DNA from 3 places in the Bacillus spongiae genome. Region 2 is predicted to be linked to each of the others. Evidence: riboswitches for the same ligand, from Rfam matches in the RefSeq annotation. Region 2 holds a riboswitch; each other region holds the start of a gene.

Region 1 (3,284 bases), on a different contig from region 2:
CTTGAGGTAACAAACGAGCTTCTTCCCTCTCTGGATATAGGGAAAATGGATTTAAATTATGCACCTGAACTAGCCGATGAATATGGTATTGAGAGTGTCCCATGCTTATTAACATTTGTTAATGGAATGATTCAAGAAAAGGTCTATGCATTTCAATCAGTGCCGTTTCTTTACGAAAAGCTATTAACTGTAAAAGCGTAAAAAACAAGGATGAATCGTTGTTTTTTTGTTATGCGCTTTTCTTTTCCGCTTGTATTTTCGTCATGTGACTTACTAAGGTTGCCTCCCAATCTAATTGCTACTATTCATTCTATAATAAGGTGAATCATTAAGGTTTTCGGTAGGACAACAAACGAAAACATCATGTGAAAATACTACAAAAGACACGATTGAATATTGATTGTATAATACCCCTTTTTATCTTTTTCAAATTTCATAGAAAGTTGTCGATTAAATCTAAAAGGAATCTCCCCGATTTTGAGGAATAATATGTATGATGCCACAAAATAGGGAGGTTTTCTTTTGAGAGAACAATTGAATCGCTTCATTCATGCTTATGAGTTAAGACCCCACGTGCAACAATTAATGCCTCATAGCCCCTTTTGCCTATTGCTTCAAACGGAAGAAGAAACGTGGTTCTTAAAATGGCAGGAGAAAAAGGTAGAAATTCTTTCTGAATATAACCATCAGCCGAACATTACACTCATAGGATCTCAAGAGAACTTTACCGTATTATTTTCAGCTAGACAAAAGCTCTCAACCCTTGTGACACTTGAGCTGCTAAATTATAACGGGCGCTATCGAGATTACTTGCGAATGGAATCGATCCTGTGGCTTTGCGGATAAAGGGTAAATGTGGAAGAATAAAAACTATTGACACAACAAAAAATATCATGTTAGAATCACAAACATAAATTAATTATTTAAAAATGAACGACAAGTAAAATTAAATATAGTGATAAGACTCTTATCCAGAGAGGTGGAGGGATGTGCCCTATGAAACCCGGCAACCATCAACGATTACGTTGAAATGGTGCCAATTCACACGAAACACGGATAGTGTTTCGGCAGATGAGAGAAAGGAATATTCATTTTTGCCTTTCTGCTCTTTTGCAGAAAGGCATTTTTTATTCTATCAGACAAATACTAACCTAGAAGCACAGAAGAGAAGATTGGAAAGTGGGTGATGGAGTTGATCTCCATTTCGAATGTAAAGAAAGTTTTTAATACAAAATCTGGGACTATTACAGCTGTTGATAATGTAAATCTTCAAATCCAAAAAGGAGAAATTTTTGGAATGATTGGGTACAGTGGTGCAGGAAAAAGTACATTGCTGCGAATGTTGAATGGTCTAGAAGTACCTACAACAGGTGAGGTTCAGATTAATAATAAAATAATATCAAAAATAACAGGGAAAGACTTAAGGAAAGCACGCCAAAGAATATCGATGATTTTTCAGCATTTTAATCTTTTATGGTCTCGAACAGTTGCTGAAAATATTGCATTCCCTCTTGAGATTGCTGGTGTTGATAAACCACAAAGAGAGAGAAGAGTCGCGGAGCTGATTAAGTTAGTCGGTTTAGAAGGAAGAGAGGCTGCTTACCCTTCGCAACTTAGTGGAGGACAAAAGCAACGTGTTGGCATTGCTAGAGCACTAGCAAATAATCCACAGGTGTTATTATGTGACGAAGCAACTTCCGCTCTCGATCCTGAAACGACGGACAGCATACTAAATTTATTAGTGGAAATTAATAAACAGCTAGGCTTAACAATTGTTTTAATTACACATGAGATGCACGTCATTAAGAAAATCTGTCATCGAGTAGCCGTGTTGGAAGATGGGAAGGTTGTTGAGATGGGAGATGTACTAGATGTATTTCAACACCCAAAACAGAAGATTACTAAACGTTTTGTTCAACAAATTAGTGAACAAGAGGAGACGAGTGAAACGATCCAACACTTACTTGGTCAATATCCAAATGGGAAAGTAATAAAATTAACTTTTATTGAAGCATCTGCAGAGCAGCCTGTTATTACCTCCCTAATTAGAAAATATAAAATCAATGTGAATATTCTTCAAGGGAATATTGCCCATACCCAAAAAGGACCGTATGGAACACTAATTCTTCATCTAGCGGGAGATAGTGACGAAATAGGAGAAGCCCTTCATTACCTTGATGAACAAAACGTAGGGGTGGAGGTGATTACAGCATGATTGAAACGTTATTTCCAAATGTGGAATGGGACAATATGTGGGAAGCTACATTAGAAACATTATATATGACAGGAATGGCGGTAAGTATTACCTTCATCCTTGGTACGATGTTAGGACTCATTTTATTTTTAACTTCACAGGGAAATTTATGGGAACAGAAATTTGTTTACTCTTTAACAAGTGCTGTGGTGAATGTGTTCCGATCTATTCCTTTTATTATTTTAATTGTTTTACTGATTCCCTTTACTAAAATTTTATTAGGTACCATTCGTGGTGCAAATGCAGCACTTCCTGCACTGATTATCGGGGCAGCACCGTTTTATGCAAGGATGGTTGAGCTCGCACTTCGAGAAATTAATAAAGGTGTTATTGAAGCAGCAAGGTCAATGGGAGCCAAAACATTTACAATCATTTGGAAAGTACTTTTACCAGAATCCCTGCCTGCGCTCATATCAGGGTTAACCGTAACGGCCATTGCTTTAGTTGGATATACAGCCATGGCGGGAGTGATTGGAGCAGGTGGTCTAGGAAACTTAGCCTATTTAGATGGATTTCAACGAAGTAGAGATGATGTCACTTTAATGGCAACCATCATTATTTTAATTATTGTGTTCGCCCTCCAAGCAATTGGAGATGTCATAACTAAAAGAATAGACAAAAGATAAGGAGAGGTTCAACATGAAAAAATGGATTAAAGGATTAGCAATAGGAAGTGTTTTAACTTTAGCTGCTTGCGGAAATGGTGATGAAGCTGAGAATAAAATTGTGGTTGGAGCGTCAAACGTACCTCATGCTGAAATTTTAGAAAAGGCAGTACCTTTATTAGAGGAGAAAGGCTATGAACTTGAAATTGAAACATATCAAGATTATATTTTGCCGAACCAAGATTTAGACAATGGAGATTTAGATGCGAATTATTTTCAACACATTCCTTATTTAGAGTTAGAAATAGCTGATAAAGGGTATGATTTTGTGAATGCTGGTGGAATTCATATCGAGCCGATCGGTGTATACTCAACGAAATATAACTCATTGGAGGAATTACCTGAAGGGGCAGTTATCCTGCTAA
Region 2 (3,284 bases):
TTTCATTTCTCCAGCATATTCTGTGCCTCCAATTAATACAGTTCGCTTTTCAAAGGAAATAATGATAAAGGTTTCAGAATTTGTACCATCAACGTCTGGGTTTGCTTTAAAATTCGGAGCAGAAATGACGGTGAACTCTGCTTGATGCTGCTTTAGCTCTTCCTCATTAGGACGAATGAAAAGTTGTTGAGCAAATAAATTATGCCATGCATATTCGTTAATTACTTGAATGGGCATTCTATGTTTATGGTCTGCGCCTGCGAAACCTTTGAATACAAACACTTCATTTCTTTCTTCGAGGTGCTTGATGACTTTATGATATAATTGATCAAATTTTTCTGGGGAAATCGGCTGGTTAACTGAACCCCAATCAATTTTGTTACTTGACGAACCTTCTTCAACGATGTATTTATCTTTCGGAGAGCGTCCAGTGTACTTCCCTGTTTCTGCACGTACAGCGCCTGAAGCTGTTAGTACCCCTTCATTGCGGTGAAGTACTTTTTCAACTAGAGTTGGTACAGATAGTTGTGTTTGTATATTTTCACCTAATAATAATTCTGTTAATTCACTAGACATGCTCACTGAATTCATATTTAACCCTTCCTTTGTCTTTATTTTAATACCCCTTTGTTCCTCTTTAATTAGTATAACACATTCAACTTATTAGTCTATACTATTGACTTTATTTTCTTAATCTTTTCCAATTTGTCATGGAATTGTCAATAAAATAGATGAATTACTATATAAATTATGTAGAAGGGAAGTTTGCGTTAAAGGTAAATTGGATAAATATGATGTATAAATGAATCGTAGAAAAGAGTATATGGCAGCCATTTATCATGAGTGAAAGTGGTGAGTCTTCCGAGATTTCTTCAGTCTATCCTTCATTTTGTGTAAAGATAATTTTTTATTATAGTCCGTTAACGATGAAAAGACATAAAATAATGATAAAGTAGTTGACACTATGATATGGATTAGATATTATTGAAATTTGAACGGATACTCTTATTCCGAGCTGGTGGAGGGACGGGCCCAATGAAACCCAGCAACCTACTCAAGGAATGTATTTCTACGTCCTTACTGAGAAAGGTGCTAACCTGCAAGGTAACCCTTGATCGATAAGAGTGAAAGGCTCGATGTAGAATTCAAAACCTTTCCTCATTTTTAAATTTGGAAAGGTTTTTTCTTATGAATGTAAACGATTCATTTGAGCCCTTCAGCAGAGCTATTTTATTGAGGTCTGCGACTAAAAACCTAACCTTTATTTCATACTATTAGGGGAATGAGTACCGTGAAGATTAATTTTGCAGTCTGAGGACGAGAGAACAAAAGAGTGATTTCGTTTTAAGTACTGTAATTAACTTTAAGGGAGGAATATAGATTGACTGAGAAACGCCATTTATTTACTTCAGAATCTGTAACAGAAGGACATCCAGATAAAATTTGTGATCAAATTTCGGATTCTATTCTAGACGCCATTTTAGCAAAGGACCCAAATGCACGTGTGGCGTGTGAGACATCTGTCACGACTGGACTTGTACTAGTATCAGGTGAAATTACAACAAATACTTACGTTGATATTCCTAAAATTGTTCGTGAAACCGTGAAAGGGATTGGTTATACACGTGCTAAATATGGATTCGATGCAGAAACATGTGCTGTTTTAACATCAATTGATGAGCAGTCTGCTGATATTGCGATGGGTGTCGACAAAGCATTAGAAGCACGTGAAGGACAAATGACAGATGAAGAAATTGAGGCAATTGGTGCAGGTGACCAAGGTTTAATGTTTGGTTTTGCATGTAATGAAACAAATGAACTTATGCCTTTACCAGTTTCTTTAGCTCATAAATTAGCCCGTCGATTAACAGAGGTTCGTAAGGAAGAGATTTTACCATACCTACGTCCAGATGGAAAAACACAAGTAACGGTAGAGTATGATGAGAACAATCAACCTGTTCGTATTGATACGATTGTTATTTCTACTCAACATCACCCAGAAGTAAGTTTGGAGCAAATTCAACGTAATCTAAAAGAGTATGTTATTAATCCGATTGTTCCAAAAGAGCTAATTGATGATGAAACAAAGTATTTTATTAACCCAACTGGACGTTTCGTTATCGGTGGTCCTCAAGGAGATGCAGGATTAACTGGAAGAAAAATTATTGTAGATACTTATGGTGGGTATGCACGTCACGGCGGCGGTGCATTTTCAGGTAAGGATGCCACAAAAGTAGACCGTTCAGCTGCTTATGCTGCCCGTTACGTTGCCAAAAATATAGTGGCAGCTGGTTTAGCAGATAAATGCGAAGTGCAGCTTGCTTATGCGATTGGTGTTGCACAGCCAGTTTCTATTTCAATCGATACATTTGGCACAGGTAAAGTGAATGAAGATAAATTAATTGAAGTTGTCCGTCATAATTTTGATTTACGACCAGCAGGCATTATTAAAATGCTTGATTTACGTCGTCCTATATATAAACAAACGGCAGCATATGGTCACTTTGGCCGAAATGACCTTGATTTACCTTGGGAGCGTACAGATAAAGCAAGTACATTAAAGGACCAAGCGTTAAATTAATAAAAAAAGCGATTTTGAACTGCACCTCCAATTATTAGAGTATGTGTCTAACAATTGGGGGGCAGTTTATTTTTTTTCGCTCTTTTTTATTTTTGTAGCTTTTTATAGTATTGAGCTTTTTCTGCGTATTCACGTGAAATTCTTTTCATGTCTTCAATATCATCATTTGTCAGTTCACGAATGACTTTAGCAGGTCTTCCAAATGCTAGTGTGTTTGGTGGGATTACTTTACCTTGTGGAACCAGGCTTCCTGCCCCAATGAATGCTCCTTCACCTATTTCAGCATTATCTAATATAATTGAACCCATGCCGATGAGTGCTTTCTTTCTAATTTTACAACTGTGAAGAATGACAGAATGTCCTACTGTAACTTCATCTTCTAAAATAAGAGGGTTATTGGGACTTTGATGAAGGACGCAATTATCTTGTACATTTACTTTTTGCCCAATAATTGTTGGGGCGACATCCCCGCGAATAACGGTATTAAACCAAATGCTAGATTCTTCTCCAATGGTTACATCCCCTGATATGGTCACATAATCAGCAATAAAGGAAGAGGAGGAGATAGTAGGATATGAATCATGGTAAGGATAGATCATTGTATGTCTCCTTTGTATAGTAATAAAAATAGTGTAACAAAAATTGTCTAGAACCTTAAAGGGAATTTGAAGATTTTTCATTTGAAAGCCATACATATAAAGTA
Region 3 (3,284 bases), on a different contig from region 2:
CACCACCCCGGATTCTTCTCCGTTCCGGCTGCTCGATGATCACCTGTTAGAGCATGACAAATGAGAATAAATGGGTTATGCTCCTCACCAACCCATTCATAGGCAATTTCCACCTTAGATAGTTCCGTTCCGTCCTGAAAGCAAAAATTATTGAGAATGACTTTTCCTTCTCTTCTCACCTTGCCCCTCCTTATGATTGCGGGATTGTCGAGGTGAATTTTTTGGCTTTTAGTATGGCATCGGATAAGTCTGCTATTAAATCATTTTTTGATTCCAACCCTACCGACAAGCGAATTAACTCTTCCGTGACGCCTGTCGTTAACATTTCATCTACACTTAACTGTTGATGAGTCGTTGAAGCAGGGTGAATAATGAGCGATTTTGCATCCCCTACATTTGCAACATGCGACCATAAATTGACGGAGTCGATAATAGTTCTACCTACTTCTCGCCCACCTTTAATGCCAAAATTAACAATTGATCCATACCCGGTTTTTAGGTACTTCTCTGCTAGCGGCTTTGTTTGATGAGATGCTAAGCCAGGATACGAAACCCAAGCAACATCTTCATGTTTTTCCAAATACTGAGCTATAGAAAAGGCATTATCGTTATGACGGTCCATCCGCAAGTGTAAAGTTTCAAGTCCTTGTAAAAGTAAAAAGGCATTTTGAGGACTTAAGCACGCCCCTATATCTCGTAATAGTTGAACACGAAGTTTAATAATAAAAGCGGCTTCCCCAATATCTGTCGCATACCTCAAACCATGATAGCTCGAATCAGGTTCTGTAAGTCCTGGGAATTTCCCATTTGTCCAATCAAATTTTCCCCCATCTACGACAATACCCCCAATCGCTGTTCCGTGTCCCCCAATCCACTTCGTGGCGGAATGAACGACAATATCCGCCCCATACTTAAGTGGTTGACAAAGGTATGGCGTAGCAAATGTATTATCTATAATGAGGGGGACACCACATTCATGAGCAATATCAGCAACCTTTTCCACATCTAAAACATCTAAGCTCGGATTTCCAATAATTTCTCCAAACACCGCTTTCGTCTTTGGCGTAATGGCTTGGCGAAAATTTTCTGGATTTGCTGGGTCAACAAACCTTACATTAATCCCATATTTCGGTAAAGTAGTTGAAAATAAATTATATGTTCCGCCGTATAAGGAAGAAGCTGCGACAACCTCATCGCCAGCATGAGCAATATTTAATATAGCTAATGATATTGCTGCCATACCTGATGAAACAGCAAGCGCTCCTACTCCTCCCTCTAATAATGCCAACCGTTTTTCCAATACATCAACCGTTGGATTTCCAATGCGCGTATAAATGTTCCCTGGCTCTTGTAAAGCAAACAGCTTTGCAGCGTGGTCACAATTGTCAAATACAAAAGAAGTAGTCTGATAAATCGGCACAGCTCTCGATCCTGTCGTAGCATCTGGAGTCTGACCTCCGTGCAGTAATAACGTCTCAACCTCAAATGTTTTTTCTGTCATCTTTATTCCTCCTTAAGAGATTCTAAAGTCGATGGCCAATGACATAGTCGGATGGGGAAAAATGAGCGTGGAGAGTAAAAAAGAACAGTAAAAAACCCTCTTCCGTAAGAAGAGGGCAAACTTACAAACTCCTCCTCTCATCTTCCAGGTTATGACCTGTAGGATTTAGCACCTTTTCAAGTGTTGTTCACTTGAAGGTTGCCGGGCTTCGCAGGGCCTATTCCCTCCGCCACTCTCGATAAGAGTATTAAATTGTAATCATTATTCATGGCTTATAAAGATTATAGAGTATGACTGTGTTAACGTCAATCATTTATTCTGAATTTTCTAATAAATATTCTTTCATTCACTGCTTACTTGAACCCTTTTGCATCTTTATATGTGAGAGAGCATCTTGGAATTGCTTCACAATATCCTCTTCTTCTTCAATTCCTACCGATATACGCACAACTCTTTCGTTAATGCCGAGTTCTTCCTGAGCTTCTTTTGGCAAAGCTCGATGACTCGTTCCAAGCGGATAAGAAACGGTCGTTTCAACTCCTGCTAAAGAAGGAACAATTTTAATCCAACTTAACGAAGTGAAAAACACGCTCATATCGACGCCTTCTACTAATTCAATTGTGACAATGGCTCCATTTCCTTTATGGGACAGCCCATCTGGATAGTAAACCTTTTTTATTTTATTATGTTGCCTTAAGGATTGTGCTAATCGTTCCGCATTTCTGGCCTGCTGATTCATGCGAAGAGCCAGTGTCTTCACCCCTCTAGAAGCAAGCCATGCTTCAAAAGGGCTTAAATTAAGGCCAAGATTAACCACCTTTTCCCGAACCTTTCCCATCAGCTGCTCACCCCCGATGATTACTCCTGCAGTCACATCACTATGGCCCCCTATGTATTTTGTCGCACTATGGACAACTACATCTGCTCCTAGCTTATATGGCTGTACAAAATAAGGTGTCGAAAACGTATTATCAATCATTAAACTGAGTTCATGTTGTTTTGCCAACGTCGATAAATGGGCAATGTTTTCAATCCGCAGGAAAGGATTTGTTACGGTTTCTGAGAATAGGAGCTTCGTTTCCTTACGAATAGCCTTTACGATTTCCTGCTTATTAGCAAAATCAACAAATGAGACACTTATTCCAAATGCGCTTAGCTCAGTAGCTAAGAGATGATACGTGCCACCGTACAAATCCTTTGCTGCAATAAGGTGATCTCCAGCTTGAGCAATTCCTAAAATTCCCGCTAAGATGGCACCAAGTCCAGATGATGCAGCGACGCCACTCGGCGCCCCCTCTAACCCAGCCACCGTCTGCCCTAATTCATCTGTATTCGGATTCCCTACCCTTGAATATAAATAAGGTGATTCACCTGTATAATAGCTTTCCAGTTCTTCTAAGGAAGAAAAAGAGAAAACGGAGGTTTGATAGATGGGAGTTGCTTTACTCTGAATGTTTCTCGTTTGTTTATATCCATGCACGACTTTTGAACCAAACTTCATCTTATCTCCACCTTCTAAATTGTAGTGTATGTTTGTTATTGTCAATCGAACCTAAGCAAAACTGGAATAGCCCGCTCTTTTCCTATTATGAACTCTTCCTACTAATCTCTCAATATCAATCATTAAATGCGAATTAATTAACCATTGTGACGTGTTTAGTAATCTTAACATTTCCCTCTCAATACCCCTTCTTAGTCAAGCTAATGTGATCCTCTTCTTCGAAATCATTATGGCATTTGTTGGACTATATCACTCAACATCTCCTCACTCATTGGACCTATC

Evidence for each region. Region 2 has a riboswitch for S-adenosylmethionine ahead of metK (methionine adenosyltransferase). Riboswitches for the same ligand answer to the same signal wherever they lie in the genome.
Region 1: linked by a shared signal. The riboswitch ahead of WAK64_RS12435 (methionine ABC transporter ATP-binding protein) and the one ahead of metK (methionine adenosyltransferase) in region 2 are both predicted to bind S-adenosylmethionine.
Region 3: linked by a shared signal. The riboswitch ahead of WAK64_RS11245 (O-acetylhomoserine aminocarboxypropyltransferase/cysteine synthase family protein) and the one ahead of metK (methionine adenosyltransferase) in region 2 are both predicted to bind S-adenosylmethionine.

What each region holds. Positions count from the first base shown of each region.
Region 1 is NZ_JBBAXC010000009.1:147,791-151,074, reverse strand. Features, by position in the region: gene WAK64_RS12445 (thioredoxin family protein) at 1-201, shown strand, start outside; gene WAK64_RS12440 (hypothetical protein) at 523-846, shown strand; SAM riboswitch class I at 965-1,078, shown strand; gene WAK64_RS12435 (methionine ABC transporter ATP-binding protein) at 1,193-2,215, shown strand; gene WAK64_RS12430 (methionine ABC transporter permease) at 2,212-2,880, shown strand; gene WAK64_RS12425 (MetQ/NlpA family ABC transporter substrate-binding protein) at 2,894-3,284, shown strand, end outside.
Region 2 is NZ_JBBAXC010000016.1:32,976-36,259, forward strand. Features, by position in the region: gene pckA (phosphoenolpyruvate carboxykinase (ATP)) at 1-591, opposite strand, end outside; SAM riboswitch class I at 1,003-1,125, shown strand; gene metK (methionine adenosyltransferase) at 1,382-2,581, shown strand; gene WAK64_RS17230 (gamma carbonic anhydrase) at 2,668-3,180, opposite strand.
Region 3 is NZ_JBBAXC010000008.1:83,660-86,943, reverse strand. Features, by position in the region: gene metX (homoserine O-acetyltransferase MetX) at 1-179, opposite strand, end outside; gene WAK64_RS11245 (O-acetylhomoserine aminocarboxypropyltransferase/cysteine synthase family protein) at 191-1,501, opposite strand; SAM riboswitch class I at 1,636-1,746, opposite strand; gene WAK64_RS11240 (trans-sulfuration enzyme family protein) at 1,848-3,002, opposite strand; gene WAK64_RS11235 (redoxin domain-containing protein) at 3,230-3,284, opposite strand, start outside.